DNA from 3 places in the Sinorhizobium sp. 7-81 genome. Region 2 is predicted to be linked to each of the others. Evidence: riboswitches for the same ligand, from Rfam matches in the RefSeq annotation. Region 2 holds a riboswitch; each other region holds the start of a gene.
What was found. Region 2 has a riboswitch for cobalamin ahead of bluB (5,6-dimethylbenzimidazole synthase). Riboswitches for the same ligand answer to the same signal wherever they lie in the genome.

Region 1 (9,534 bases), on a different contig from region 2:
GTTGCTTCAGGTACTGCCCATGACCGCCGAACAATCGCTCTCGTTTCTCGTCATCGGCACCATGATGGCCTTTTTCATCTGGGACCGCTTCCGCTACGACATTGTCGCGTGTTCGGCGCTGATGCTCTCGGTCGCGGTCGGCATCGTGCCCTTCGACCATGCCTTCGACGGCTTCAGCGACGATATCGTCATCATCGTCGGCAGCGCGCTCATCGTCAGTGCGGGTGTTGCGCGCTCCGGCGTTGTGGACGCGGCAATCCAACGCTTCCTGCCGGACCTGACCTCGGTGAGGGCGCAACTCGCGCTTCTCGTCGTCACCGTCACGGTGCTTTCCGCCTTCATCAAGAATATCGGGGCGCTGGCGATCATGATCCCGGTCGCCTTCCAGTTCGCGCGCCGGTCGAATGTGCAGCCTTCGGTGTTCCTGATGCCGATGGCCTTCGGTTCGCTGATCGGCGGGCTGATGACGCAGATCGGCACCTCGCCCAACGTGGTCGTTTCGCGGATGCGGCAGGATCTGACCGGCGAAAGCTTCACGATGTTTGATTTCACCCCCGTCGGCGCATCGCTGGCGGCGGTCGGCGCGGTGTTCCTGCTTTTCGCCTACAGGCTGGTGCCGGAGCGCAAGAGCCAGCACGTTTCCGTCAACCAGGCGATCGAAATCACGGACTACACGTCCGAAGCGATCGTCCCGGCCGGTTCGCCTGGGATTGGCAAGCCGCTCGGAAACCTGGTCAAGCTCGGCGACGGCGGCGCCGTCGTCATCGCCATCTTCCGGCGCGGCACACATCTGGCACCGCTGCCCGATATCAAGGTCGAGGCCGACGATATCCTGCTGCTCGAAGGCGGGCCGGCGGCGCTCGACCGCATCGTTTCCCAGGCGAAGCTCAGGATTTCCGGCGACCGCTCGCCGGCAGCCAGCAACGGCAAGGCGCCGGCCGACATCGAGGCGGTCGAGGCGGTGATCGCCAGCGGCTCGCCGCTCGTCGGCATGACGGCGCAGCGGCTGGCACTCTTCAACAATCACAACATCAATCTCCTGGCCGTCAGCCGCCAGGGCGAGCGGCTGAAGCAGCGTCTCGGCAGCATCCGGCTGCAGGCCGGCGACATCGTCGTCTTGCAGGGGACGCGGCGCGATCTGCCGCCCTTCCTGCAGGATTTCGGCTGCCTGCCGCTTGCCCAGCGCGAAATCCTGCTCGGCACAATCCGCCGCGCGACGGTGCCGCTGCTCGTGCTCGCCGCAGCCATGGGGGCGACCGCGATCGGCGTCGTGCCGGTACCGGTCGCGTTTTTCGCGGCGGCGCTGGCCATGGTGGTCTTCCGCGTGATACCGTTGCGCGACGTCTACCGCGCAGTCGACGGGCCGATCCTCGTCATGCTGGCGGCTCTGATCCCGGTCAGCGACACGCTGCGCACCACCGGCGGCTCGGACCTTATAGCCGGCTGGCTGAGCGGCGTTGCCTCGGGCCTCCCGCCCGCGGGCGCGCTTGCCCTCATCCTCATCGCAGCGATGGCCGTCACGCCGTTCCTCAACAATGCCGCGACCGTGCTCGTCATGGCGCCGATCGCCGCGAGTTTCGCCGCGGCGCTCGAATACCGGCCGGATGCCTTCCTGATGGCGGTGGCAATCGGCGCGGGCTCGGATTTCCTGACCCCGATCGGCCACCAGTGCAACACGCTGGTCATGGGTCCCGGCGGCTACCGCTTTAGCGACTATCCGCGCCTCGGCCTGCCTCTTTCCATCGTCATCGTGCTCGTTGCCGTGCCGATGCTGTTATGGGTCTGGCCGCTGAGATAGACCCGGTGGTTCATCGCGTCGTCGCCTGATCCTTCAGATAGTCCCTGTACCAGTCGGCGATCTCGCCGCCGGTCGCGAGCCACACATCCCGGCGCCAGGTGATGTGGCCTCCAGCCGCTGCCTGTCGCCCAAACGTCGTGTCTTCGTGGACTTCTTCGCCGGAAATCTGTTTTCGGCGTGAGACGTTCGCTCCGGTTCACGCGCCATCGTCACATTTGCGAGAGTCCGTACCTTGTCAGATGTAATGTTATTTAATAACAATGCATGGCTTCGCAACGAGACGCCCCCATGTTGATATCTCCCTGCCTCCTTCATCCACCGGTTGCTTGCCACCGCGATTCATGTCACCAAGGGCGCGATGGTGCTGCTTCCGTGACCCGGAAGCGGCTGAAAAGGGAACACGGTGAGGACGACCCAGGAGGGGCCGAAACCGTGGCTGCCCCCGCAACTGTGAGCGGAAAGCGCATTCACACCATGTCACTGGCGACGAGCCGGGAAGACGTGGATGCGCGGCGACCCGCGAGCCAGGAGACCTGCCATCGAACCGATCAACCACAACGGACGGGGTGTTCCGATGGAAAAGAACTGGCTTCTGCTTGGCGGGCTACCGTCTTCTTGCATTTTCGCCACTTTCTCTCCGGCCCAGCCCGGCGGGAAAGAGCCATGGCGAAATCAGACTTCCGACAGCACAAGATAACCCTTTGCACCGATTGCCGCTTCACCGGAGGGCCGTGCCGGCCCGGCGCCGAGTTGCTCGCGCAGTTGAACCGCAGCGTCTGCGCTCTCGGCAGACCGCTCGACCAGGATTTCGCGATCGCCGGCACCGTCGCGATGACCGCCTGCACACGGCCTTGCACCATCGCCTTCCAGGCGACCGGCAAAGCGACCTACCTCTTCGGCGACATTTCGCCGGAGGAAAACATCGATGATCTCGTGAGCTTCGCCGCCGCTTTTGCCAAGGCGCAAGGCAGCGTCTTGCCCTCGGCCGGGCGTGACGGCCAGTCGGAGCAGGACGCGCACGGAGAGTCGTTTCCCGCTTTTCCGCATCCGGGCTTCGGCCCGGACGACGGGGGCCTTTCCCGCATTCCGGCAGCGCTGCTCGTCTCCGAGGAAACCGCAGGGCGGTTCCAATGAGCGGAGAGGGCACTTTCATGAGCTGTGACAAGTTCAATGGGCCGCGGGACGCGGGCGGACAACCGCTTCACGCCTTTCCTAATCCCGCCGCGGGCGCCAGCCTCCGCGTCGAAGGGCTGGAATGGGGCCCGCGCGCTGGTCTCCGCCTCGTCCGCAACATCAGCTTTTCCGTCGCGCCGGGCAGCCGGTTGGCGATCATCGGTCCGAACGGCGCCGGCAAGACCTCGCTGTTGCGCTGCCTCTACCGCGCGGTCGAGCCGATCGCTGGCCGCGTCGAGATCGACGGCGTGAGCCTCTGGGCGATGACCGCGCGCGAGGCGGCAAGGACGATCGCCGTGGTGCTGCAGGAAATGCCCGGCGATTTCCCCTTCAGCGTGCGCGACGTCGTGATGATGGGACGGATCCCGCGTCGCGAGGGAATCAGCGGCTGGAGCGATCGCGATCGCGAGCGGGTCGCGCATGCGCTCGAGCATCTCGACCTTGCCCATCTGGCGCGACGGCAGTTCGCCACGCTTTCGGGCGGCGAAAAGCAGCGGGTGCTGATTGCCCGCGCTCTTGCCCAGGAACCGAAGATCATCATCCTCGACGAGCCGACCAACCATTTAGACATCCGCCACCAGCTCGAAATCCTCGATCTCCTGCAGACGCTGAAGCTGACGATCGTCACGACGCTGCACGACATTAATCTCGCGGCCGAGTTCGCGACCGATGTTGCGATCCTGACGGAGGGGCGGCTTGCCGCCTTCGGACCGCCGGAGACGGTGCTGCAGCCTTCGGCGCTCTCGGCCGCCTTCGGTGTCCACGCGACGGCGCATGGCGATGCCGCCGGCTGCTCCCGATTTTCCTTCACGCTCGCGCCGCCCGCAGCGCCTGCCGTCGCGCGAGCTTCCAGTTCCACAGGAGCCACCCGATGAACAGACTTCTTTTTGCGGCCGGCCTGTTTGCTCTTGCCGCGGCGCCCGCGCTTGCCCATCCCGTCACCGTCAAGAGCTGCAACCGCGAGGTCACCTTCGATGCCACGCCTCGACGCGCGATCTCCAACGACGTCAATCTCACCGAGATGATGCTGGCGCTCAAATTGCAGGACCGCATGGTTGGCTATACGGGCGTGTCCGGCTGGAAGACGCTGAACGAAAGCTTGCGCGAGGGTGTCAAGGCGCTGCCGGAGCTTGCGGAAAAATACCCGACCAAGGAGGTGCTGCTCAACGCCGATGCCGACTTTTACTTCGCCGGCTGGAACTATGGCATGAAGATTGGCGGCGAGGTGACGCCGGAGACGTTGTCGCCCTTCGGCATCAAGGTGTACGAGCTCACCGAGAGCTGCATCCACATCATGGCCAAGGGCAAGCCGACGATGGAGGACGTGTTCATCGATCTCCTGAACCTCGGCCGCATCTTCGGCGTCGAGGAGAGGGCGGAAGCGCTGGCAGCGGGCTACCGTCGTGAACTGGCCGACATCACCGGCAAGATCACGGGCGCCGAGCGACCGGTGCGCGTCTTCGTCTACGATTCCGGCGAGGAAAAGCCCTTCACTTCCGGCCGTTACGGCATTCCGACCGCGATGATCGAGGCGGCCGGCGGGGTCAACATCGTTGATGATGTCGAGAAGAGCTGGACGGAAATCTCCTGGGAGCCGGTGATCGACCGCAATCCGGAGGTGATCGTGATCGTCGACTACGGCGAGGTGAGCGCCGAGCAGAAGATCGCCTTCATGAAGAACAATCCGGCCTTCAGGAATGTGGACGCCGTAAAGAACGACCGCTTCGTCGTGCTCGACTATGTCGAGGCGACGCCAGGGCCGCGCAACGTCGAGGCGATCCGGCGGCTGGCGAAGAGTTTTCACCCAGAAGTGATGTGAGTGACCGTGACGTCCGGAAAGGGCTTGCGTCAGCTTTCCGCGCCTGCTGTCGCACGTTCGGCGGCATCGCGGCGCTGGCGGAAGGCGCGATGGCTCACGCCAGAACCTCACTTCCGTGCTCGACACAGGAATTCGGCAGCCCCCGCCGTCGGCGGCGTGCAAGAGCGGCTGCTTATCACCGGGACCGGATGAAGAAGGCTCTGCAACCCAATGATTCCCAATAATGATGCCGCGGCATCTGGCCCTCAAGTCCGAGAAACCCGGAGGCTGCAACCGACGTGAGATCCGCGCTTTTCTTCCTCGCAGCAGCGCTGTTGTTCTGTCTGACGGTCACCGCTGGCGTTTCGCTCGGCTCGGCGCCGATCCCGTTTGCGACCGTCTGGTCGATCATTGCCGCGAAGATCGCGCCGGGCAGCGTCGAGGTCCTGTGGTCGGCTGGCCGCGAGAGCATCGTCTGGGACGTGCGCTTGCCGCGCGTGGTGCTCGCCGCGCTCGTCGGGGCGGGCCTTGCGGTGACAGGCGCCGTGCTGCAATCGGTGACGCGCAACCCGCTGGCCGATCCGCATCTCCTCGGCGTCTCGGCCGGCGGGGCGCTCGGCGCGATCGTCGCGCTGCTCCACACCGGCCTTGTCCTTGGCCTTGCGACGGTGCCGTTCTTCGCCTTCACCGGCGCGCTCGGCGCCACTGCGCTGGTGGCGCTCGTCAGCCGCGTGCTCGGCACGGGCGCCGACCGCCTCGTGCTTTCCGGCGTCGCGGTCGCATTTACTCTGACGGCGGCCGGCAATCTCCTGATTTTCCTCGGCGATCCGCGTGCCGTTCACACCGTGATCTTCTGGATGCTCGGCGGTCTCGGCCTCGCGCAGTGGCCGCATCTCGTCTATCCGGCGCTGGCGCTCGCCGTCTGCCTCGGCTGGCTCACCATCCGGGCGCGCGAGATCAACGCGCTCGCCATGGGCGACGAGACGGCGATGACGCTCGGCATTCCGGTGCGCCGCTTTCGCCTGATGCTCTTCGTCATCACCGCGCTTCTCACCGGCGTCATGGTGGCGTTCTCCGGCGCGATCGGCTTCGTCGGGCTGATGATCCCGCATTTCGTTCGTCTCTTCGCCGGCAGCGACAATGTCCGCGTCATCCCGCTTTCGGCCTTTGCCGGCGCTCTGACGCTGATACTCGCCGACCTCATCGCCCGCGTCGTCATGGCGCCCGAGGACATGCCGATCGGCATCGTCACCGGCCTTGCCGGCGGCATCGCCTTCATCGGCATTCTCAAGCGTCGGGGGTGAGCCACGTTCTGCCGTCACGTGTCGTCACGGGGCGCTCCGTTCGGTAACGTGACTGCACGGTTTGCCTTGGCGGCCCTCGTTAGGCTTGGAGGCCCGCCACAGGCACGCATTCGGCCGCAAATGCCATCAGCAAGTTCAAACCTTCCGGCCAGCGGCCAAGACCGCTCTCCCCATTGATGTGACCGCAGGCGCCGATTTCAACGAACTGGCTTTGCCATTGGCGGGCACGGGCTTGTGCATACGCCAGGGTGCCGTAGGGGTCGTCAGCACTGGCGACGATGATGGAGGGAAAACGAAGTGCGGCCGTCGGTGGGTCGGCGAAGCCCTTCGCTTCGCTCGGAAATGCCGCCGCTTGCGGATTCGGGACCGCCACAAGGAACGCGCCGGCGACCGGCAGGACGGAAGCCTGTTGCCAGTGTGCGACGAGAAGGCATGCGAGGCTGTGCGCTACGAGCACGGGAGGCGTGGGCGCCTCGGCGACCGACCGCTCCAGCGCGGAAATCCAGTCCGTCAGGTCCGGGCTGTCCCAGTTCGTCGGCCGAAACCGGCGCATTCTCCGGTCTTCGTTCTCCCAGCGCGTCTGCCAGTGGGCATCGCCCGAGCCGCCGATCCCCGGCAGAATGATGAAGGTGGTCATGGGGTCTCCTGTCGTTTCCAAGACCGGGAGAGGATGACGGCTTTCATTTTCGCCTGGAATGCAGAACTATCGGAAAACGTCTCCGACATCCGATGAATTAAAGGCCAGACATGACATTGGTGGAAAATCATCGCACACTTGACCCGACCGACATCGCCATCCTCGAAGCGCTGCAGGACGATGGCCGCATCGCGATCTCGGAACTGGGGCGCCGGGTGGGGCTCTCGCAGCCGGCGACGTCGGAACGTGTCAAGCGGCTGGAGGAGCGCGGCTTCATCGTCGGGTATGGCGCGCGGGTCGACCCGGCCGCGCTCGGACTGGGCATGATGGCCGTCATCCGGCTGCGCACCACGCACGAGAACATCCGGCCCTGTCTCAAGCAGTTCGCCGAGATGCCGCATATCGTGGAGGTGCTGCGGCTGACCGGGGAGGATTGCTTTCTGCTGAAGGTGCTGGTTCCATCGCCCGGAGAGCTTGAGACGATTGTCGACGCGATCGCCAGATTCGGGGCGGTGACGACGTCGCTGGTCTTGCGCGCGGAGCCCCCGAAATCCATCGGCCGGGCTCTGCTTAAGCGGCGATGAACCGACGGCGTTGCGATCGGCGGTGGAAACGGCATGATCGCCCTCTATCTGATGGCCGGAAGTCACGAGAGGCAAGGAATGGCTGACGAGATCGAGATCTGCACGCCGGAAGAGGTCCTTAAGTTCTGGTTCACGGAGCTTTCCTATGAGCAATGGTTCACGCCGAGTGAGGAACTCGACCGGCATTGCGTGCAGCGCTTCCAGGCCTCGCATCTGGCGCTTTCGAGAAAGCTCGACGACATCTGGCGCGAGACGCCCCGCAACTGGCTCGCCGCCATCATCCTGTTCGACCAGCTGCCGCGCAACATGTATCGCGGCTCGCCACTCGCCTTCGCCACCGATTGCCTGGCGCTGCGCGAGGCGAATCTCGCCATCGGCGCGAGCGCCGATCTGGCGGTGTCCAAGGAATTGCGCGCCTTCTTCTACATGCCGTTCGAGCATTCGGAAAACCTGGCTGACCAGACGATGGCGGTAAAACTTTTCACCGAACTCGGCGATGCGGACTATCTCGACTATGCCATCCGCCATCGCCAGGTGATCGAGCAGTTCGGTCGGTTCCCGCACCGCAACGCCATCCTGGGCCGGACCTCGACACCGGCCGAGGAGGCTTATCTGGCCGAGCCTGGAGCGGGGTTTTGATAGGCCGGGCGGTGAGCCAACACCGACGACGGACACCGAAGGAGAAAAGCATGACCGAAAGCAACTTGCTCTGGGAGGGGGGATGCCGCTGCGGCGGAGTGAGATTCAAGGTCAGCGCTCCGCCGCTCCTGACAATGGCCTGCCATTGCACCGGCTGTCAGCGGATGACCGCCAGCGCCTTCTCGCTGAGCGCCGCGATCCCGAGCGAGGGGTTTTCTGTCACGAAGGGCGAGCCGGTGATCGGCGGCCTGCATGGCGCGAGCCGGCACTATTTCTGTCCGCACTGCATGAGCTGGATGTTCACGTGGCCCGAGGGTATGGACTGGTTCGTCAATCTCCGCGCGACGATGCTCGACGACCCGAGCTGGTTCTCGCCCTTCGTCGAAACCTGGACCAGCGAGAAACTGCCCTGGGCGACAACGCCCGCCGTCCACAGCTACGAGGCGCTGCCGCCGTTCGAAGCCTATGAGGGGCTGGTCGCGGAATATCGCAGGCAGGCCGGATATCCGGCGGCGTGAGGCGCCGGGCGGCTATGCTTTAGGAAAACCGTTCCCAGGCCGCTTGCCGCGATATGCCCAGCGCCTGGCCGATATGGGCCCAGCTCACGCGTCGCGACCGCAAGGTTTCCACGACGGATTGGAGCTGGTTGCTCTTGCCTTCGACCGTTTCCTCTATCGGCTTCAGCAGAGAAAGCAGCCTTTCCGTCGGCGCCTCCTCCAGCGGCGCGCGGGCCGGCCGCTCGGACGTTCCGGTGAGCATGTAGTCGTTGCAGGTCGCAACGCACTCGTCGCAGATGAAGATGCGGCCGTGGCCAGCCACCAGCTTGTCGACCTCGTGGCTCGGCCGCAGGCAGAACGAGCAATAATAGGTTTCCGACTGCGGCAGGGCCTCCGTCGACGCGCGAGATTCCGAGACTTTCGGTTCAGCGCTCATCGTTGCCTCCTCCTGTCAGGAATATCTTGACGGTCAAGGTATTCCTGACGCCACGCGGCGTCAAGCGCGCCGGTCCGTTCCTGCGATTGTCACCGGGCCTCGATCATTGAACTGCAATTCCGGATGGAGGACAGCTTACACACTTTTCCTCTCTGCGGCGGTCGCCTTGCGATCAGCCGCTTCGAAAGCGTCCAGCGCATCCTCGAGATCCTCGAAGACCATCTTCGGGACCGATCTTCGCGATCACGCCGGCCCGCTCGAGGATTTCGCGGGCCTCGAAATGCAGCTCGGCGATCGCAAGCGCGATGCCGCGCTTGCCGAGATCGTCATGAACCTCCTCGAGCATCGCGGCCGCCGAGATGTCGATCTGGGCGATCGCGCTCGCATCCATCACGAACCACCGGGTATCGGCCGGCAGCTCGTTAGTGACGGTGCGCAGGCGTGCCCGGACGTAATCGGTGTTGAAGAAAAGCAGGCTGCCCTGGACCATGTAGACGGTGAAGCCGGGCACCGGGCGGGCGGCGGGAACGCGATGCAGCTTGTAGAAGCCGTCACGGCCGGAAACGCGGCCGAGCAAGGCGTCACGCGGAAACATGGTCTTGCGCAAAATGTAGACCAGCGTCGCGGCGATGGCAGTAACCACGCCCTCCAGGACACCGAAGCTGATC
Region 2 (9,534 bases):
AGGACACATGCAGTAGCCGGGCCGCTCCGGGGTCCGGACCTCTTCTCTTTGCTGCGGTTGTCATTAACGCAGACTCCGCCTTGACGTTGCACTGTCACGGCAGCCCTTTATGATGGGGAAAAACAGGAGTTTCCGACGTCCTTGAAAAGGATCGCGCCGGATTGCAGAAAGAGACGAGAGCCAGTGTCCCGGAGTGTCGTGTCCCGGAACTTAAAACGCATGGCGGTGGTCCTGTTCCCGGCGCTGCTGGCGATGGCTGACGGCGCGGCGGCCTCGACCGTTTGTGAACGCCTGAACGCACGACTGACCGATCTTTCGACAATCGTTACCCCGACAGCCAACCTGCGCGATTTCACCGGCGCCGTCTCCCGCCAGAACATCGAGCTCCGTCGGGCAAAAAATGAGCGCCGTCGCATGGAGTGCAACACCGGCAGTGTCGTCGTGATCGGGGGCGACAATGACGAGGCATGTGCCGCGCTCGATGAGACGATCGCCCGCATGGAGGATAATCTTCAAAGGCTCAAGGCGCACCGCCGCTCGCTGATATCGGGCGACACGGGCGACACGCGCCGGCGTATTCTCGCGGCACTGGAGTTGAACGGCTGCCAGGATGAGGCGGGCGCGGATCCGGTCGAAGGGCAGGACGAATTCGCCAGCGCCGACACCGATCTCCCCCGCAACATCCTCCGGGATCTCCCACCTGACAGTGAAGATTACCCGCTGCTGAATGACGATGCCGGAATGCAGGACTTTCCGTTGCTCAGCGAAGAGCCGGCCGGCAGTCTCAGGACCATGTGCGTGCGGACCTGCGACGGTGCCTTTTTCCCGATCTCTTCAAATGCAACGCCGGCAGATTTTGCGCGCGATGCCGAACTTTGCCAGGCACGCTGCCCCGGTGCGGAGACGGAACTCTACTACCACGCCCTCGCGACGGAAGAGAGTGACCAGATGGTCTCGGCCTCGACCGGCAGGCCCTATACCGAGTTGCCGACCGCATTTGCCTACCGCGCGCGTGGCGTCGGTGCACCGGGGGTCTGCGGCTGCCGGATCCCGAAAGGTCCGGCTACGGATCTCGGCAAGACGACGACGGGCAGCGAACCGTCGGTCATCACGATCAACGGCGACCGGAAGCCGGCCGCGGGTTCGGCGCAAGCCAAACCCGTGCAGGAGCGGCCCTACGATCCGAAGAACAGGAAGGTCCGTGTCGTAGGCCCGGCATTCCTGCCGCAGGAGGAAAGCGCTATCGATCTCAAGAACCCGCTCGGTCCGGGCTACCAGCCGGTCCAGGGCAATTGAATCGTTCTGCCGCAGATCCAGTGGTCGAGCGCCCGCCGACACCGCATTGTCTACTCCCACAACGGTGCAGGTATCGCGTCTATCCCGTTAAATCCAAGCGCGATTTCATCCTTGAATGCCCCACCCTTCCTCGAAGACCAAATCCTCGAGCGGCAGGCGCTGACGCCATCCTTTTACCGCGAGTTCCGGCTGCTGATAGAGCCGATCAACGAAGCCAAGACAAAGCCAGGCGACGATTTCGATATGCTCGGGTATGCCGAGAATCGCCTTGATCTCCCGCTCGTGGAAGATGCTGACCCAACCGACGCCGACACCTTCCGCACGTGCGGCGAGCCAGAGGTTCTGGACCGCACAGACGGTCGAATAGACGTCCATCTGCGAATTGTGCGTTCGTCCAAGCACGACCGCTCCACCGCGTGTGCGATCGCAGGTGACGCAGATGCTGAGCGGCGCCTTGCGAATACCTTCGAGTTTCAGCGAGCGGTATTTCGTCTGCGCCTCGCCGGAGAACATAAGCGCTGCTTCCTCATTGGCGCGCTCGAAGGCCTTCCAGACCCTCTCGCGCGTCTCCTCCTGACGGACGAGCACGAAGTTCCAGGGCTGCATGAAGCCAACCGAAGGCGCGCTGTGGGCGGCACCAAGCAGTCGGGCAATGAGTTCGTCGGGCAGCGGATCGGGAAGGAACTCGTCCCGCACGTCGCGGCGTGTTTCGATGGCGCGATAGACGGCGGCACGTTCGTCCGGCGAAAAGGCTCCGGCCGCCGCAAGGCAGCCAATCGGGTCAGGTCGCATCGTTTGATCCCCAACAATGCACAACCTCCCGCCGTCCGCGCGGGGCCGGTCTATCTCGCCAGGCCGGTCTTCTGACTTTGGATCATCCAGCCGCACCGCCTTCCCAAATCGCTTCAAGATTCAGTGGCAAAGCCCTGCAACAAAACAGAACCTTATTTTTGGCGTGACCGTCCCCATCACAGCGTTGGGCACGTTCCGGACTTGCACCGGCTTCCCGATTCTCCCGCCGCGGCGGGCACCTGACGGCCGCATATGGACACAGCCGCCGACGAAAGGCAAGACGAGCGAAACACCTCGCCTGTGCGACGCCTTCGCTTGGCAAAACGCAGAGCGGCATGGTGATCAGAGCGGCGCCGACGGATGCGGCGAGCCGTCATAGGCACCCCAGATCGATTGGTCGAAGCAGATCACCGAACCGGTCATGAGGCCTGATTCCGCCGAGGAGAGATAGGCGCAGGCGCGCGCGACCTCGGCCGGATCGACAAGCCTGCCGAAAGGCTGGTTCGCCGCAGCCTTCTCCAGCCAGTCCGCCGGTGCGTCATGATATTCGCGCTGGATGCGATCCTCCCCCTCCGACGCCATCCAGCCAATGTTGAGCCCGTTGACGCGAATGCGGTTGCGGAGAAGCGCGTAAGCCGTGTTCTTGGTCAGCGTCTCCAGGGCGCCTTTCGACGCGCAATAGGCGGCGATGAAGGGCTGGCCCGCCTTGGCCGACATCGAGCCGATATTGACGATGGTGCCCTCGATCTTCTCGCGCCGCATCACCTTCACGGTTTCCTGCATCAGGAAGAAGGGCGCGCGCACATTGATTGCGAACATGCGGTCAAAGAGTTCCGGCGTCGTGTCGAGGATCGTGCCGCGATCGGTGATCGCGGCGGCGTTCACCAGTGCATCCACACGGCCGAACTCCCGGTCGCAAGTGGCGACCACCTGACGGGCATCCTCCACAAGTTCAAGATCGGCCGGGACATAGACCACCTTGGTACCGGTCGCCTTGCTGATTTCGGCCGCTTTCGCCTCGCCTTTCGCGGCATTGCGCCCGCAGATGACGATACCGGTCGCGCCCCGTTCGGCAAAGAGCGCGGCGATCGTCGCGCCGAGCCCTTGCGTGCCACCGGTAACGATGGCGATCTTGCCATCGAGACGACCATATTCCGTGCTCATGAAATCCTCCTTGGGATAGATTTGCAGTTTCAGGCTCCACCCGCAGCGGCCGAAGCCTTAACTCTCGGGCCTTCCTCAGCTTTTTTTCTTCGTTGTCTGCGCGGCGAGTACCTCCACGAAGGTCCCGGTGTCCCAACCAGCCGCGAGAGCTTCATGCATCAGCTGCGCCTGCGTCTTCGGCGCCAGGCCGCCGAGCGGTGGGTCGCGATCGAGATTGGTCGGGAACGAATAACCTTCGGCGCAGGAGGCAATCGCATTGGCGATCTCGGCGACTGAAAGCTTTCCATCGGCCGCGAGAGCCTTCAGGGCGGGATAGAGCACGCCGCACATTCGCTCGCGATCAACTGTTTCCATCGCGCGTCCGAAGGCGGAGGAGACCTGGAGGAGATTTGCTACACGCTTGATGTCGGCCGAGCGGTTGGTGCCGGCGGCATGGAAGAGCGCCGGGTTGAAGAACACCGCATCGCCCTTCTCAAGCGGAAGCTGGATGTGGTTCTCGTCGAAGTAGGCTTTGAATTCCGGTCGCTTGAGCGCGAGATAGCCGGGCACATAGGTCTGGCTGTAGGGCAGGAACAAGGTTGGCCCGCTTTCGAGAGGCATGTCGCAATGGGCGACGGCGCCTTGCAGCGTCAGCACCGGCGAGAGCTTGTGCACGTGCGCGGGATATCGCTCGATGACCGCCGACGTCTGGAAGCCGAGATGATAGTCCCGATGCGCCGATTGCGCGGCCCCACCCGGATTGACGCGGTTCACCTGCGCCGTCATCTGGTAGTTCGGCCCGAGCCAGGCCTCGCTGGCGAGGGCGATGACCGCGTTGCCGTAGTAGGCCGCGAAATTTTCTGGAGCGCACAGGCAATGCTTCTCCAGCGAATTCCAGATCCGGTCGTTGGCGCCCGGTTTGGCGAAATGGTCGCCGCCGCCACTGTTGGTGCGGTGTTGCTCCTCGATGATGTCGTCGAAGATGCGGCTTGCCTCGTCTATGACGCTCGTATCAGCGAAGGCGCGCTTGAACACCGCAACGCCCGGCCCTTCTGCAAGGACCTCGCAAATCTCCGCCAGGGCCGCGCGCCGGCCATCGTCCGTCGCGCAAGCGGCAATAAGGCTGGCGCTGTCGTAGATAAGGATGTTCTTCTGGCAATCCGCCGCATGCGGATAGTCTGCCGGGTTGGTGCGGCGCTCGACCTCGACGCGAAACGCCTCGATGCTGCAGGAATCCTCCGTCAGCCATACGCGTTCGACGCGCCTCCTCGCCGTGTTGTCGGTCTTCATCGGGCATTCTCCTCGCAAACCATTTTATCGACTATACGTATCGCCCAATTCCGAGATAGAGCAGAAATCCATCAAAAAACCATCAGGAGGCCCTGGCGTGGCGCATCCGTTTCTCGTCAAGGATATCGCATTCCAGGCAGGCGTGAGCACCGCCACGGTCGACCGTGTGCTCAATGATCGGGCGGGTGTTCGCCCGCAGACGATAGCCCGCGTCAAGGCGGCGATCCGCGAGCTTGAGAAGCAGCAGGCCGGTCTGGAGATCCAGGGGCGGAAATACGCAATCGATGTGGTCATGGAAGCGCCGGAGCGCTTTACCGAGGCGGTGCGACACGCTTTCGAAAACGAAGCGACGACCTTCAGGCCGACGATCTTCCGCTGCCGCTTTCATTTCGCGGAAACGATGCGGGCGCAGGAGATCGCGCAATTGCTCGACCGAATCCGCCTGCGCGGCACCGATGGCATCGTCCTCAAGGCACCGGATGTGCCGGAGGTGACCGCTGCCGTGGCACGGCTCGAAAGCGCAAGGATTGCGGTGGTGACGCTCGTCACAGATCTGCCCCACTCCGCCAGAACGGCCTATGCCGGTGCCGACAACCGCGCGGCCGGCGAGACCGCCGCCTATCTGATCGGCGAGCGCTTTGCCCATCAGGCGGCGACCGTATTGGTCACGATCTCGAGCAACCGTTTTCGCGGGGAGGAAGAACGGGAGATTGGTTTCCGCCGGATATTGCGCGCACGCTACCCTTCGGTCGGCATCGTCGAGATTAGCGAGGGTTACGGCAAGAACGACGAAACCGGCGCCCTCGCCCTTGAGGCGCTAACGCGCCATCCCGAGATCAACGCCGCCTATTCGATCGGTGGAGGAAACCGGGCCGTGCTCGCCGCTTTCCGTCGGCTCGACCGCACTTGCTCAATCTTCATCGCTCATGATCTCGATCAGGATAATCTGGAACTCCTGAGGGACGGACGGGTGCATTTCGTCCTGCATCACGACTTGAAGACCGACGCACGTACTGCATTTCGCGCATTCATGGGGAAAAGGGCGGCTCTCACCGGCTCCGGAAGCCAACGTCTATCCGCGGTCGAGGTGATCACGCCTTACAATCTACCGGCCGCCTGAGGCGGCGTACATGCCGCGAGGGAGTCACTCGGGCTGATATCGCACGAACGCAAATGCCTCGCCCGACGGCGACCAGTTCGGAACGTTCATCGTCCCCTGCCCGCCGAAGAGCTCGAACAGAACGCGCGCATTGCCGCCTTCCGGGTCCATAAGGCGCAGCCTGACGTCAAGGTCGCGTGGGTGATCGAAGACATCGCCGTCGTAGGAAAGCACCAGAAGGTGCCGGCCGTCAGGCGAAGGATGAGGGAACCAGTCGCCATAAGGGCTGTCGGTGATGCGTTGCACGTCGCTGCCATCAGGGCGAATGCGCCAGATCTGCATGCGACCGGTGCGGCTCGAATTGAAATAGATCCAGCGCCCGTCCGGCGACCAGTCCGGTCCGTCATTGCGGCCCTCGCCCATCGTCAGTCGACGCTCGTCGCCGCCTTCGACCGGGATCGTGTAGATGTCGAAGACCTGGTCGCGGATGCCGCAATAGGCAAGTGTCCGCCCGTCCGGCGACCAGCCGTGCCAGTAGGATGGCAGGTTCGGCGTCACCAAGCGGGGCGAACCGCCCTCGATCGGCAGGACGTAGATCGCCGACTTGCCGAATTCGGTCTTGTCGCTGATGACGAGTGTTCGCCCGTCCGGGGAAATACCATGGTCGTTGTTGCACTCCCGGGCAAAGCCCGTGTCGATCTCCACCGGTTCGGAGCCGTCGAGCGGGAGGCGATAGAGCTGCCCGTCGCCATTGATGACAAGAAAACGTCCATCCGCCGACCAGTTCGGCGCCTCGACCAGCCGTTCGGTCTGCCAGACGACGCGTGTCTCGCCGCTGCCGATGTCGAAGATCTCCACCGAGCTGCGCATCACTACCCCCTGTCACGGAAGCGATTGGTAATCGGATAGCGCCGGTCGCGACCGAAGTTCTTCTTGGTGATCTTCACGCCCGGAGCCGACTGGCGGCGCTTGTATTCCGCAATGTAAAGCAGGTGTTCGATGCGATGGACCGTCGGCTCGTCATGGCCACGCGCGACGATTTCCTCGGTGCTCATCTCCTTCTCCACGAGGCATTCGAGGATGTCGTCGAGCACCGGATAAGGCGGCAGCGAATCCTGGTCGGTCTGGTTCGGCCGAAGTTCGGCGGATGGGGCCTTGTCGATGATGTTCTGCGGGATGACTTCACCCGAAGGCCCGAGCGCGCCCGGCGGCACCGCACTGTTGCGCCAGCGCGAAAGGGCATAGACCTGCATCTTGTAGAGATCCTTGATCGGGTTGAAGCCGCCGTTCATGTCGCCATAGAGCGTGGCGTAGCCGACCGACATCTCGGATTTGTTGCCGGTCGTGACCACCATCGAACCGAACTTGTTGGAGATCGCCATCAGGATCGTCCCGCGCGTGCGGCTCTGGAGGTTCTCCTCCGTGATCCCGGATTCCGTGCCCTCGAATGCATCCGAGAGCGCGCTGAGGAAGCCCTCGACCGGCTCCTCGATGGCAACGATATCGTAGCGGCAGCCGAGCGCCTTGGCGCAGGCCTCGGCGTCCTTCAGCGATTCTTGCGACGTATATCGGTAAGGCAGCATCACCGTGCGCACACGCTCCTCGCCAAGTGCATCAACCGCTAGCGCCGTGCAGATCGCCGAATCGATGCCGCCCGAAAGGCCGAGCACGACATTCTTGAAGCCATTCTTGTTGACGTAGTCCCTGAGGCCCAGCATGCAGGCGCGGTAATCCGCCTCTTCGCTTTCCGGGATGCGTGAATTGAGCCCGTTGGACGAAGCCCAACCGTCCTCGCCTCGCCTCCATTCCGAGATCGCGACCGCTTCCTCGAACTGGCTCATCTGGAAGGCCAGCGACTTGTCCGCATTGAAGGCGAAGCTCGCACCGTCGAAGATGAGCTCGTCCTGTCCGCCGAGCTGGTTGGCATAGATCATCGGCAGGCCGGTCTCGATGACCTGTTTCAGCACAACCTGATGGCGGACATCGACCTTGCCGCGATAATAGGGCGAACCGTTCGGGGAAAGCAGGATTTCGGCGCCGCTTTCCTTGAGGGTCTCGCAGACGCCGAGATCGCCCCAGATATCCTCGCAGATCGGTATGCCGATGCGCACGCCGCGGAAGTTGACGGGACCGGGCATTCCTCCGGCGTCGAACACGCGCTTTTCGTCGAACTCCCCGTAATTCGGCAGATCCACCTTGTCGCGGATCGCGATGATCTTGCCTCCGTCCAGGACGGCGATCGAATTATGGCGGAGCGCTCCGGCCTGACGGGGAAAGCCGATGACAACGCCCGGCCCGCCATCAGCCGTTTCAGCGGCGAACTTCTCGACCGCCTGCAAGCAGGCCTTCAGAAACGCAGGTTTCAGCACGAGGTCTTCGGGCGGGTAGCCAGAGATGAAGAGTTCGGTGAACACCAGCAAGTCGGCATCCTGGCGCGCCGCATCCGCGCGCGCCTCGCGTGCCTTCGCCAGATTGCCGGCGATGTCGCCGACCGTTGGATTGAGCTGGGCCACGGCGATCCGTAGCGTCGAGGGAACGGCATTCTGTGCAGTCATGAGCGGGCCTGTCGGTCTTTTCTCAGCGAATACTTTCTGACGTACGGCATGTTCTATCGCATACCGCGACAAAAAACCCACAGCCAATCGCAATCAACTCAAAAATTCCGAAAAATTCTGCGTTTCCGGCCCCTTACGCGGAGAGATGGCAATCTTTTGCCGCGCGCGGAACTTGCAACCAACCAAGCTGGTTTAACCATTCATCCCCCGTTCAAGATGACAGTCGTATGACAGTTAGACGAAAGATTTATAAAATTGGAGAAGCTCTTGGCCAGTATCGATTCCGCCGCCGCGAGACGCTCCCAGGCCTATGTCGATAGGTCTGGCTCCTCCGTCAGAAGCGCCAAGACACTGGCCGGCACGCGCAGCGCGTTCCTCTCTCTTTTCATTGCTGCAGCGCTTGTGTTCGCAATCGAGCTGATCGTGCGCCAATCCTTTGCCGATACCGTCGCCTATTTCATCGATCCCATGCGTCCGGCCTGGACGACAGTTGCGGCATTCTTCCTCGTTCTGCTTGCAATCGATGCGCTGTTCGGCCGCGAGCACAAGGCGGGCCTGTTGGTCGTGCCGCTCGCCGTTCTTCCGGCCTTTGTCTGCCAACAGAAGCAAGTCTTCCTCTCCGATCCGCTTTATCCGACCGATTTTCTCTTCGGCCGGCAAATCATGGAGCTGATGCCGGTTCTCGTTAAAGACCGGCCGTGGACCGCCATTGGCGTCGTCTTGGGGCTGATCGCCATGGTCGCCGTTATCGGCCTGCTCCTGCGCTATGCGTGGCGGAACTTCCCCAAGCTGACGCGCAAGGAGCGTATCGTTCGCGCCGCCTTCGCCCTGCCCCTGCTCGTCGCCTTCTGGCAGATCATGGATTACAACCAGTTCTCGTGGATCCGCGACCGGCTGAGGGTCATTCCCATCATGTGGGACCAGACCGAGAACTATCGCCACAACGGCTTTGCGCTTGCCTTCGCGATCAACCTGCCGATGGCCAATGTCAACGCGCCTGCGGGCTATATGGCCGATGCGATCGACCGCATTCCGGTCAAGCCGACCCCTGCCGGAACGACGCATCGCGGAAAGCCGGACGTGATCGTGCTCATGAGCGAATCCTTCTGGGATCCGACCCGTCTTCCAAATGTGAAGCTTTCGCCCGACCCGATGCCGACGGTCCGCGAGATGCAGGTGGGCAACGTCTTCTCGCCGGAGTTCGGCGGCATGACCGCCAATGTCGAATTCGAGGCGCTGACCGGCTTTTCAAATGCGTTCCTGCCCTATGGCAGCATTCCCTACCAGCAATATATCCGCAACCCGATCCCCTCGCTGGCGACCTTCTTCCGCAGCGAAGGCTATGTCTCGCGCGCCATC
Region 3 (9,534 bases), on a different contig from region 2:
GCGGCTGCGAGATCACCGAAGCCGTGCATCTCGCCATCGCCAGCGAGCGAGCACGCTTTGCCAAGCCCGAGGTCAGGCTGGCCATGCCGCCGACCTTCGGTGGCACCCAGCGCCTACCGCGCCTCGCCGGTCGCAAGCGCGCGCTCGAACTGCTTCTGACCGGAGACGAATTTCCCGCGAGCCAGGCGCTCGAGATGGGGCTCGTCAATAAGATCGTGCCGCATGGCGATCTCATCACGGCCGCCCGCGAACTGGCTGCCCGCATCATGCGCCACTCGCCCCTCGCGACCGCCGCGATCATTACTGCTGTCACCCGGGGCCTCAACATGACGATCGGCGAAGGCCTGCTGAACGAGAGCGAACAGTTCGCGCGCATGGTGCCGAGCCATGATCTCGGCGAGGGACTCGCGGCTTGGAAGGAACGGCGCGAGCCGCACTACGCCGGACGCTGAACCAGACGCTTAAATCGCGTCTAGCTGCGGGCGAAGCCAAGTGCGAAGAGGGCCAGCGCTCCGATCGACGCGAATGTCCGCACATGGTTCCACCAGACCCAATCGGTCAGGTATCGTTTCTGCCAGAGCTCGTTGGCTGTCTCTCCAGGGGCCGCGGCCGCAAGCGCATCATTCAACGGCACATTGAAGACGATCGTCACCAGCAGCGTGCCGACGACATAGGCAAGCCCGCCCGCCGCAAGCAGCCAACTGCCCTGCCCGCCCGAAAAGAAGGCCGCGGCAATGAGGATCAGCCCGAGGAGCGCCGTTCCCATGAAGGCGGTGAGAAACAGCGGGTTCTGGATCACCACGTTGATGGCATTCATTGCGGCGATCCCTTGTTCGGGCGGCAACCGCGACAAGGCCTGCATGATGCAGACCGAGAAGATGAAGAACAGGCCGGCCATGAGGCCGGAACCGACGACGGCGGCAAAAGCCAGTGCGGGGATTAGAGCAGCCATCACATCATCCTTCAAAGTACATGAGTAGTCCTCACATTTGCAAATGTGATAAACCCTCGTATTTTGAGTGTCAAGCAAATGTGAGGACGACTCATGAAATCAAATCCGGCGACCAGACCGCTCGAAGAGGAACCAACCCTTCGCCGCACGCCGAGCCAGAAGCGCAGCCGCGAGCGCGTCGAGCACATTCTCTCGTGCGCCACTAGGCTGATCGAGAAAAAGGGAAGCGACGCCATGCGCATGAGCGAGGTCGCGGAGATGGCCGGTATCTCAATCGGCTCGCTCTACCAGTATTTTCCCGACAAGGCGGCGATCGTGCGCACCCTTGCCGAACGCTACAATGCCGCCAGCCGGGACTGTATCGCGAGCGAGTTCGCCAAAGTCACCACGCTCGCGGAACTGCGCAGCGCCTTTTCGGTGCTCTTCGACACGTATTACGACATGTTTCTCGCCGAGCCGGTGATGCGAGACATCTGGTCGGCGATGCAGGCGGACAAGACCCTGCGCGAAATCGAACTCGTGGAAAGCCGGGCGAATGGAAAATTGCTCGCCGACACCTGGGCGAGGGTCGCTCCGGAAACGCCGCGCGAAAAAATCGAGAACGACGCCTTTCTCATCATGCATCTCGGGGAATGTACGATGAGGCTCGCGGTCTCGGTCGGCAGACCCGAAGGCGATCGCATCGTCAAGGCCTACGAGCAGATGATCCTTCGGGAATTTGTCGCAGATGCAACTTGAGAAGCCGCAAGTTCAATTGACATCGCCCCCGACCGATCCTAATCATCGGGGATCGATTGGTTCCCGGAAAGCGAACGCCTTTCGGGAGTAAACGGGAACGTGACGGATGGACCCAAACTGGGCATCTCAATCACGGCCGACCCCGCGACTGTAGAGCGGCGTGAATTTGCCATTCCGGAGCGATCCGGAAGAAGCCACTGGGAAAGACCGCGAGAGGGTTCGATCCTGGGAAGGCGAGGCAAATCCCTGGTGACCAGAACACGTGTGTTCAGATGAACGCGCAAGGATCTTGGCACCTGACGCCGTGAGCCAGGAAACCTGCCAGTTGATGCGGGCATTGTGCCCAACCCGGGAAACGTCCCAACGCCATCACGGAGGTTGTCATGGCTACGTCTACAGTTTCGAGCATTACCCTTTCCCTTAACGATCGTCTGGTCGCGGGCGTCTCTGCCCTGTTGATCGGCGCCTTCCTCGTATTCGGTGCGGGCCTCGCGAATTCGGCCGTTCTGCACGATACGGCGCACGACACCCGCCATTCCTACGGCTTCCCCTGCCACTGATCGATGCCATGGAACGCGCCTGGCGTTCCATCTCGAACAAGAGCGGATCGCCTCTCCGGCGTATAGCACGCGGGCGTATTTGCCATTGGGCATGCGCTCCGGCGTGCTCCGCTGGCGTTTTGCATCCACGGAAACCGGAAATGGTGCCGGCTGTGGCGTCTGCACGGCGTTCGCGCATCCTGAATGACGCGCTGCGCTTCGGAGCGGCCGCGCGCCCGATTGAGGAATATCGACAATGATCGTCAAGACACTTCTGGCCGCGATCGTGGCCGGGCTGATCGCCGGCGTCTTCATGACCGCCGCGCAGGAGATGCGCGTCGTGCCGCTGATCCTGCACGCCGAGAAATACGAGGGCGAAGCGCCGTCGGCGGATCATCCGGCAACGCAGGAGCCGGCAGCCGTTGACCACGACCAGCATTCGTCGCTGAGCGACACTTCGGCAGTCGGTGCGCTGCTTTCCACGTTCTCGCCAGTCACACCGGCCTATGCGCATGAGCATGCGGGCGAGCATGAGGAAGGCGGCATCATGTTCGGCATGAGCCGCTTCTCCGGCACGCTTCTCGCCAATCTCGTGACCGGCGCCGGTTTTTCGCTGCTGCTTGCCGGCGTTAGCCTCGTGATCGGCTATCCGATCACACTCGCGAACGGCGCCCTCTGGGGCGCTTTCGGCTGGCTGGCCATCCACTTGCTGCCCGCGATCGGCCTGCCGCCGGAACTGCCGGGCTTCCCGGCAGCCGAACTCGGCGACCGGCAGGTCTGGTGGGCCGCAACCGTGCTGCTTTCGGCCGTCGGCCTCTATCTGCTGGCGCTGCGCCGCGAACTGGTCGCCAAGATCGCCGGTCTCGCGCTCATCGCGGCACCCCAGTTCTACGGCGCGCCGCAGCCGCTCGACATCTCCAGCAACGTGCCTGCCGTCCTCGGCGCGGAGTTCGCGGTCGCCGCGCTCGCGACCACGCTTGCCTTCTGGCTCGTGCTCGGGGTGGTTTCCGGCTTCATCAACGATCGGTTCGTCAAGGCGCGTTAGGTCACGTTCTGATCTTGCTGCCCCTCACCCTGGCCCTCTCCCCGCTCGCGGGGAGAGGGGACGACCATATATCAGTCTCCACTTGCAGCAACGTCGTGAGTCAGAAAGACGCGGCCGCGAATCCCTTCTCCCCGCCCGCGGGGAGAAGGTGCCGGCAGGCGGATGAGGGGCTTAGAAACTCACCCTATTTCACCGCGAGCAGTCTCCAGCAAATGCGCCCGCAGTCGCTCGCGTCGGGCCTCGGGCTCGAGCAACACGCAACTGTCGCAATAGCTGCCGCCGTCGGTGCGGTAGTAAAGGCAGCACCCGCCGCGCATCCTGTAGGTCCGCGACAGATCGTTCCCGCACGCCGCTGCGACTTCGATCTTCTCGTAGCAAAGCGCCTCGGAGTTGAGCGGGGACCCGACGCGCTTGACGATCGCCAGCGCCTGCGCGATCACCTCCGCCTCCATTCCGCGCCGTCGTCCGGCTTCGAGAAAGGCACCTGCCATACTGTCGGCAGCAAGCCGCCATTGCGCGCGCGCCGACAAGCCGCAGCGCCGCTTCACGAGTGCGATGATCGGCTTCAGATGAGCGACAAAGAGATCGTGAAAAAGCTCGTTGGCATCGTCGGGCGCGCAGCCGGCGACTTCCTTCAATGCCATACAAAAACGAAAACGCCCAGCCTCGACGGCACCCGCCTCGAGCGGACGCGCATAATGTTCGAAGCGCAAATGCTTCACGTCCGGAACGAGACCGCTGCAGAGATAGATGGCTGCAGCCGCGAGGCTGAGTTGATGACTATAGAAGGCGATGAGATGCGCCGCCCGCACCTTGTTGTCCATGCCGGTGGCGAAGCGCTCCTGATAGGCGAGACAGGTCTCCACATCGGGCGATCCCTCGGCCCAGAACGCCGACGGCAGCCGCATGTCCTCGTCCGGCGTGAGCGAGCAGGCAACCTCGGGAAACGCGGCCTCGAGCCACGCGATGGCGGCCCTCGCCTTCCCCTCGCCGGCGGCGTCTCCCATCTCCCGCTTCCGCGCATTCTCCATCCCGTCTCCGTCGCGATCAGATTCGCGGGCCACCCGCCGACAGCCAGCCACCCTCGAAGCCGGCCCGGCGCAGTCCGCGGCCGAAGGCCGGGATGCCGCGTGTGATATCCCAGAGCAATCCGCTTCTCCAGTTCTCGATCATCATGACGGACAGGCCCTGGTCAAGTCCCACGACCCTGTCATCGACCCAACCCTCGGCGCCCGCGCCCGGCAGGCTTGGATTGAAGCCGCCGGGAAGGCGGTCTTCGCTGAGCAGCGCCGGATAACGGGAAAGCAGATGGCTGATGCCGCCAAGGCCTGCCTCCGGTTCGAAGGGCAGGCAAGCGAGCGGCGCCCAGGGAACGAGCGTCCCGTCGTCGGCTCCGAAAGGCGCGCCGCGCGCCGCGTAGCCGAGCATCCGCTGCCAACGGCCGTCACGAAGCCGCAACCGGCCCTTCGGCGCGTGGCAGGCGCTGAAACCCCAGAGATCGCGGCAATAGCCGGCGAAGGCGCCGGGGTTTTCCTCTGCATGCGCCCGCTGGAGCGCGATCGCCCGACGGGTGTTCTCAAAATAATCGCTCGCGGTCTTGCGCATCTCGGCATCGCGAAGGGCTCGAAAATCGATCCATGCATGGGGAAAAAGGTGGATGAAGAGCGCACCCGCGTGAAGATGCCGGCCGCCATCGATTGGTAGCCATTCATGAGCAGCGGTGAAAGCGTCGTAGTTTTCGGGCGCAATTGCGTGGCGCGGTGCGGCGAGCGCCAGCACGTAGAGCAACAGTGCTTCGCTATATCCGCGCCAGCGGTGCCGCAGGAAACGACCGGGCGGACGCCAACCCATCGTCAGCGTGTCGCCGCGATTGAGTGCCCATGCCCAGTCCGCTCGCTCAAAGAGCCGTTCGGAAAGGCTGCGGATCTCCATCTCGTCCCGCCCGCGCTCCGAGAAATAGGCGGCTGCCGTCAGCATGCCGGCAAAAAACAGAGCGCTGTCGATGGTCGAAAGCTCGCTGCTCCAGGTGCGCTCGCCGGTGCGCATATCCAGGAAATGATAGTAGAGGCCGCGATATCCGGTGGCGCGTGTATCGCTTGCCTGCCTGCTGATCGCGAGAAAACGCAAGACCGTCAGCACGCGACGGGCGGCCTCAGCGTGGGCGATCCAGCCGCGTTCAACCGCGACAGGGTAACAGGCGAGGGCGAAGCCTGTCGCGGCGATGCTTGACGGCGATCCTGCGCGCGACGTGTCCGCGACGAGACCCGTCCCGGCATCGGAATATCGAAGAAAATAACCAAAGCCAGCGCGTTGCAGCCGGTCGATCCGCGTATTGTCCGTTTCGAAGGTGAATTGAAGCATCCCAAGTCCCGTCTGACGCGCTTTCTCGCGGAGATCGCTCAACGTGTTCGCGCCGACTGCGTCAGCGATATCTAACGCTCTGAAGCCCCGTACATGCACCCGCGAATAATACCCGTTCAAGGGCAAAATCGGGCGATGTTCGGCTTTCGACCTGCAGGCAAGGACATCGGCGATCACCGAATATTGTAGAGCGGATCGTTCGCAACGGTCGCACAGCCGCAATCCTGTGCTACATTCTCCGAGATGCCTTGATTTTGGCGTGATGCAATCCAAGCATCACTGATGTGATCAATTTTTTTGAAGTGCAGGGTGCGGGCAGACCACCTTACATTTTTCCGCATCCAGCCACGAAGTGACCACGCAATAGGTTGATGCGATGTTGAGCACGTTGGCATTGATCCTGGCCCTCAGTGGGAGCCCGATTCAATCGGCCGCCATGCCGGCGGACGTCGATGTGGAACTGGTACTGGCCGTCGACATGTCCGGATCGATGGACATGGAAGAGGCTCGGGTGCAGCGGTCCGGCTATCTGCAGGCGCTGCGGCATCCGGACTTCATCAACGCGGTCAAGGGCGGCCTGCTCGGGCGTATCGCGATCGGCTACTTCGAGTGGGCGGGACTTGTGAACGAGCAGTCGGTGGTCACCTGGCAAGTGATCGACGATGCAGGCGACGCCGAAGCTTTCGCGGCGAAGGTCGAGGCCCGCCCGATCGGCACGCGCCGCGGCACGTCGATTTCCAATGCCATCCTGTTCGGCACGAGCCTGATCGATTCCAACGCCTTTTCCGGCGCACGCCGGGTAATCGATATTTCCGGTGACGGCCCGAACAATACCGGCCCGCCGGTCACGCCCGCCCGCGATGGGGCGGTTGGCCGCGGCATCATCGTCAACGGGCTTGCGATCCTCATCCGCCCGTCTGTCTCGACCGGACCGCTCGACCAGTATTATTCGGAATGCGTCATCGGCGGACCCGGATCTTTCGTGCTGCCGGTGCATGAACCGGAGGATTTCGCGATTGCGATCCGCCAGAAGCTGATCCTCGAAGTGAGCGGGCTCACTCCACCGCCCGCCCTTCACCTGGCCGCAACCGCGCCCGGCACCGATTGCCTGATCGGCGAGAAGCTCCGACCGGGATTTCTCGACCGGATCTATCCGGAGCTCGACCGATAGACAGTGCCGCGGGTCACTGAATTGACATCACTGCCTTCCTTATTCGCTGCCAGGCATGAGCGCGGAGACGCCGCCGTCGACGAAAAGGGTCGTGCCGTCGATGAAGTCGGAATCGGCGGAGACCAGAAACAGGATGGCGCGGGCGAGATCATCCGGAACACCGGGCCGGTCTCGCAGGTTGACGACGGGTCGGTTCGGATCGAACGTATCCTTGCCGACCGGCGAGCCGATCTTGTTCGGCACCACGCAGTTAACCCGGATCTTGTGCTTGGCGAGCTGGATCGCCAGAGAGCGCGAGAGATTGGTGACACCCGCCTTGGCCGCCGTGTAGGCAACGGCACGCGGACGGCCGTAGAAGCCCGAGGTCGAGCCGACATTGACGATGTTGCCGCCATGGCCCTGCACCACCATCTGCTGGGCGAAATATTTGCTCATCAGAAATGTGCCGGTCAGCGTCACCGCAATCACCCGGTCCCATTCCTTCTTCGTGACGTCCAGAATGTGCTTGTTGTCGCTGATGGCGACATTGTTGACGAGGATATCCACCTTGCCGAAGCGGTCGGCCACGCCTCTGACGAGCGAAATGACGCCTTCTTCGTCGGCAACGTTGGCGAGAAACACCTCAGCCGTGCCGCCCGCCACGCGGATCTCCTCCGCGACACGTCCGGCGCGCTCGGCGTCGATATCGGTCACGGCGATGCTCGCGCCTTCCCTTGCCAAAAGCTTCGCCGTAGCCTCGCCGATATTCCGGCCGGCGCCGGTGACGACGGCTACTTGATCGATCAGTTTCATTCTGTCCTACCGTTCTTTGGTGTGGAGTGATCCGGCCGGTCGCTGAGGACCGGCCAGGAGACTAGAGCTTGTTGTCCGGCCGCCAGCGGTCGAAGCGGCGCTCGATCATCCTGAGTATGTTGGTGAGAGCGACGCCGGCGGCCGCGATCAGAATGATGCCGAACATGACCCGGTCGGTCTGGAAGGTGGCGCCGGCGACGGAGATGAGATAGCCGACGCCCGCCTGTGCCGAGTACATCTCGCCCACCACGATGCCGATCAGCGCGTGGCCAAGGCCGAGGCGCAGGCCCGTTAGCAGGAAAGGAACGGCCGCCGGGAAAGCGACGGTCAGGAACATCTGCCGGTCGTTCGCACCGAAGGAACGGGCCACCTTGATGTAGTCGCGCTCGACGGTCTGCACGCCGGCGGTCGTGTTGATGAGAATCGGGAACACGGAGCTCAGAAAGATGATCGCGAACTTCGAGCCGAGACCGATGCCGAACCAAATCATGATCAGCGGCAGGAGCGCAATGCGCGGGGTCGCGTAGAGCGCCGAGATGATCGGATCGAGTGCCGCGTTGAAGCGACGATACCAGCCCATCAGAATGCCGAGCGGGACGCCGACGACGATCGCCAGTCCATAGCCGACCAGCAGTTCCAGTCCGCTGATGGCGAGGTGCGGATAGATGCTGCCGTCGGCGAACATCGCATAGCCTGTTGCGATGATGCGGCTCGGCGAACTGGTGAAGAGCGGATTGACGATATCGAGGCGGACGACCGCCTCCCAAAGCAGGAGCGCCATGATCATGGTGAAACCGCCCAGCAAGGCGTTCTCGTGGCGCACCAGGAACTCGTAGACGGCGAATTCCGACTTGCGCTGCCTTGGGATTTCTTGTTCTTCGGTAACGGACGTCATCTCTCGCTCCCTCAATGAACGCGCAGAAGGCCCATGCGGGCACTTTCCTCTTCGATCAGCCGCCAGATATGGCGAAAGATCTCCATGAAGCGCGGCGTATGCTTCAGATCGAGCGTGCGCTCCTTCGGCAGGTCGATCTCGACGATTTCCTTCACCTTCGCCGGGCGCGCCGAAAACACGACGACACGGTTGGAGAGGAAGATCGCCTCGTCGATCTGGTGGGTAATGAACACGCCGGTTTTCTGGGCCCGGTCGAGAATGCGCAGCAATTCGAACTGCATGAACTCGCGCGTCTGCGCGTCGAGCGCCGCGAAGGGCTCGTCCAGCAGCAGCAACTCCGGATCGACGGCCAGCGCCCTTGCAATGTTGACGCGCTGGCGCATGCCGCCCGAGAGTTCGCTCGGATAGCTGTCCTCGAAGCCGGCGAGCCCGACAAGCTCGACGAACTTGCGCGCCCGTGCGGCAATCTCCTCCTTGCCGAAAATCTTCTGGATCTCCAGGCCGTAGGCGACGTTGCGCTGGACCGTACGCCAGGGAAAGAGCGAATCCTGCTGGAAGACGAGGCCGCGATCCGGCCCCGGTTTCGTCACCTCCCGTTCGTCGATCAGGATTCTGCCGCCATCGATCGAGACGAGGCCGTCGACGGCGGCGAGAAAGGTCGATTTCCCGCAGCCGCTCGGGCCGACGATGCTGACGAGTTCACCCTCGTTGACGCTGAAGTCGATGCCGTCGAGTACACTCAGATCGCGCTTGGTGCGATCGTTATAATAGTTCAGCCTGACGCTGTCGGCCTTCAGCTTGACCGGCGTTGCCTGCAACATGGGTTCTCCTCCCGCCTTGTTCGCAGTTTCAATCGAGCGCTTTGAAGAAGCCTTCGCTGTCGAGCGCATCGAGCGTGCTTGTGTCGACGATCGCTTCCGGCTTCACGGAGGCGGCAGCCGGCAGCGTTTTTGAAAGCTCGGCCAGAACGGCAGCCACGCCCGGCATCGACGGACGCAGGTCCTGCGGGAACACCTTCTCCGAATAGAAGCGGAACGCCTG

Region 1: another riboswitch for cobalamin. It lies ahead of QN224_RS23085 (DUF1636 domain-containing protein); the one in region 2 lies ahead of bluB (5,6-dimethylbenzimidazole synthase).
Region 3: another riboswitch for cobalamin. It lies ahead of QN224_RS17100 (CbtB-domain containing protein); the one in region 2 lies ahead of bluB (5,6-dimethylbenzimidazole synthase).

The regions. Positions count from the first base shown of each region.
Region 1 is NZ_JASKLT010000007.1:286,522-296,055, forward strand. It holds gene QN224_RS23080 (SLC13 family permease) at 20-1,798, shown strand; cobalamin riboswitch at 2,141-2,354, shown strand; gene QN224_RS23085 (DUF1636 domain-containing protein) at 2,462-2,932, shown strand; gene QN224_RS23090 (ABC transporter ATP-binding protein) at 2,950-3,846, shown strand; gene QN224_RS23095 (ABC transporter substrate-binding protein) at 3,843-4,790, shown strand; gene QN224_RS23100 (iron ABC transporter permease) at 5,069-6,073, shown strand; gene QN224_RS23105 (alpha/beta hydrolase) at 6,153-6,710, opposite strand; gene QN224_RS23110 (Lrp/AsnC family transcriptional regulator) at 6,821-7,294, shown strand; gene QN224_RS23115 (DUF924 family protein) at 7,373-7,933, shown strand; gene QN224_RS23120 (GFA family protein) at 7,984-8,451, shown strand; partial or broken gene QN224_RS34075 (ClpX C4-type zinc finger protein) at 8,690-8,818, opposite strand; gene QN224_RS34080 (STAS domain-containing protein) at 9,039-9,534, opposite strand, start outside.
Region 2 is NZ_JASKLT010000003.1:487,127-496,660, forward strand. It holds gene QN224_RS14895 (DUF2865 domain-containing protein) at 184-1,296, shown strand; gene bluB (5,6-dimethylbenzimidazole synthase) at 1,402-2,088, opposite strand; cobalamin riboswitch at 2,132-2,346, opposite strand; gene QN224_RS14905 (SDR family oxidoreductase) at 2,431-3,252, opposite strand; gene QN224_RS14910 (phytanoyl-CoA dioxygenase family protein) at 3,328-4,521, opposite strand; gene QN224_RS14915 (LacI family DNA-binding transcriptional regulator) at 4,619-5,641, shown strand; gene QN224_RS14920 (TolB family protein) at 5,666-6,490, opposite strand; gene QN224_RS14925 (NAD+ synthase) at 6,493-8,175, opposite strand; gene QN224_RS14930 (LTA synthase family protein) at 8,443-9,534, shown strand, end outside.
Region 3 is NZ_JASKLT010000004.1:253,249-262,782, forward strand. It holds gene QN224_RS17085 (crotonase/enoyl-CoA hydratase family protein) at 1-452, shown strand, start outside; gene QN224_RS17090 (anthrone oxygenase family protein) at 473-952, opposite strand; gene QN224_RS17095 (TetR/AcrR family transcriptional regulator) at 1,046-1,690, shown strand; cobalamin riboswitch at 1,731-2,031, shown strand; gene QN224_RS17100 (CbtB-domain containing protein) at 2,074-2,250, shown strand; gene QN224_RS17105 (CbtA family protein) at 2,486-3,274, shown strand; gene QN224_RS17110 (ferric iron reductase) at 3,454-4,305, opposite strand; gene QN224_RS17115 (glucoamylase family protein) at 4,322-5,635, opposite strand; gene QN224_RS17120 (DUF1194 domain-containing protein) at 6,012-6,806, shown strand; gene QN224_RS17125 (SDR family NAD(P)-dependent oxidoreductase) at 6,846-7,598, opposite strand; gene QN224_RS17130 (ABC transporter permease) at 7,660-8,493, opposite strand; gene QN224_RS17135 (ABC transporter ATP-binding protein) at 8,505-9,314, opposite strand; gene QN224_RS17140 (ABC transporter substrate-binding protein) at 9,343-9,534, opposite strand, start outside.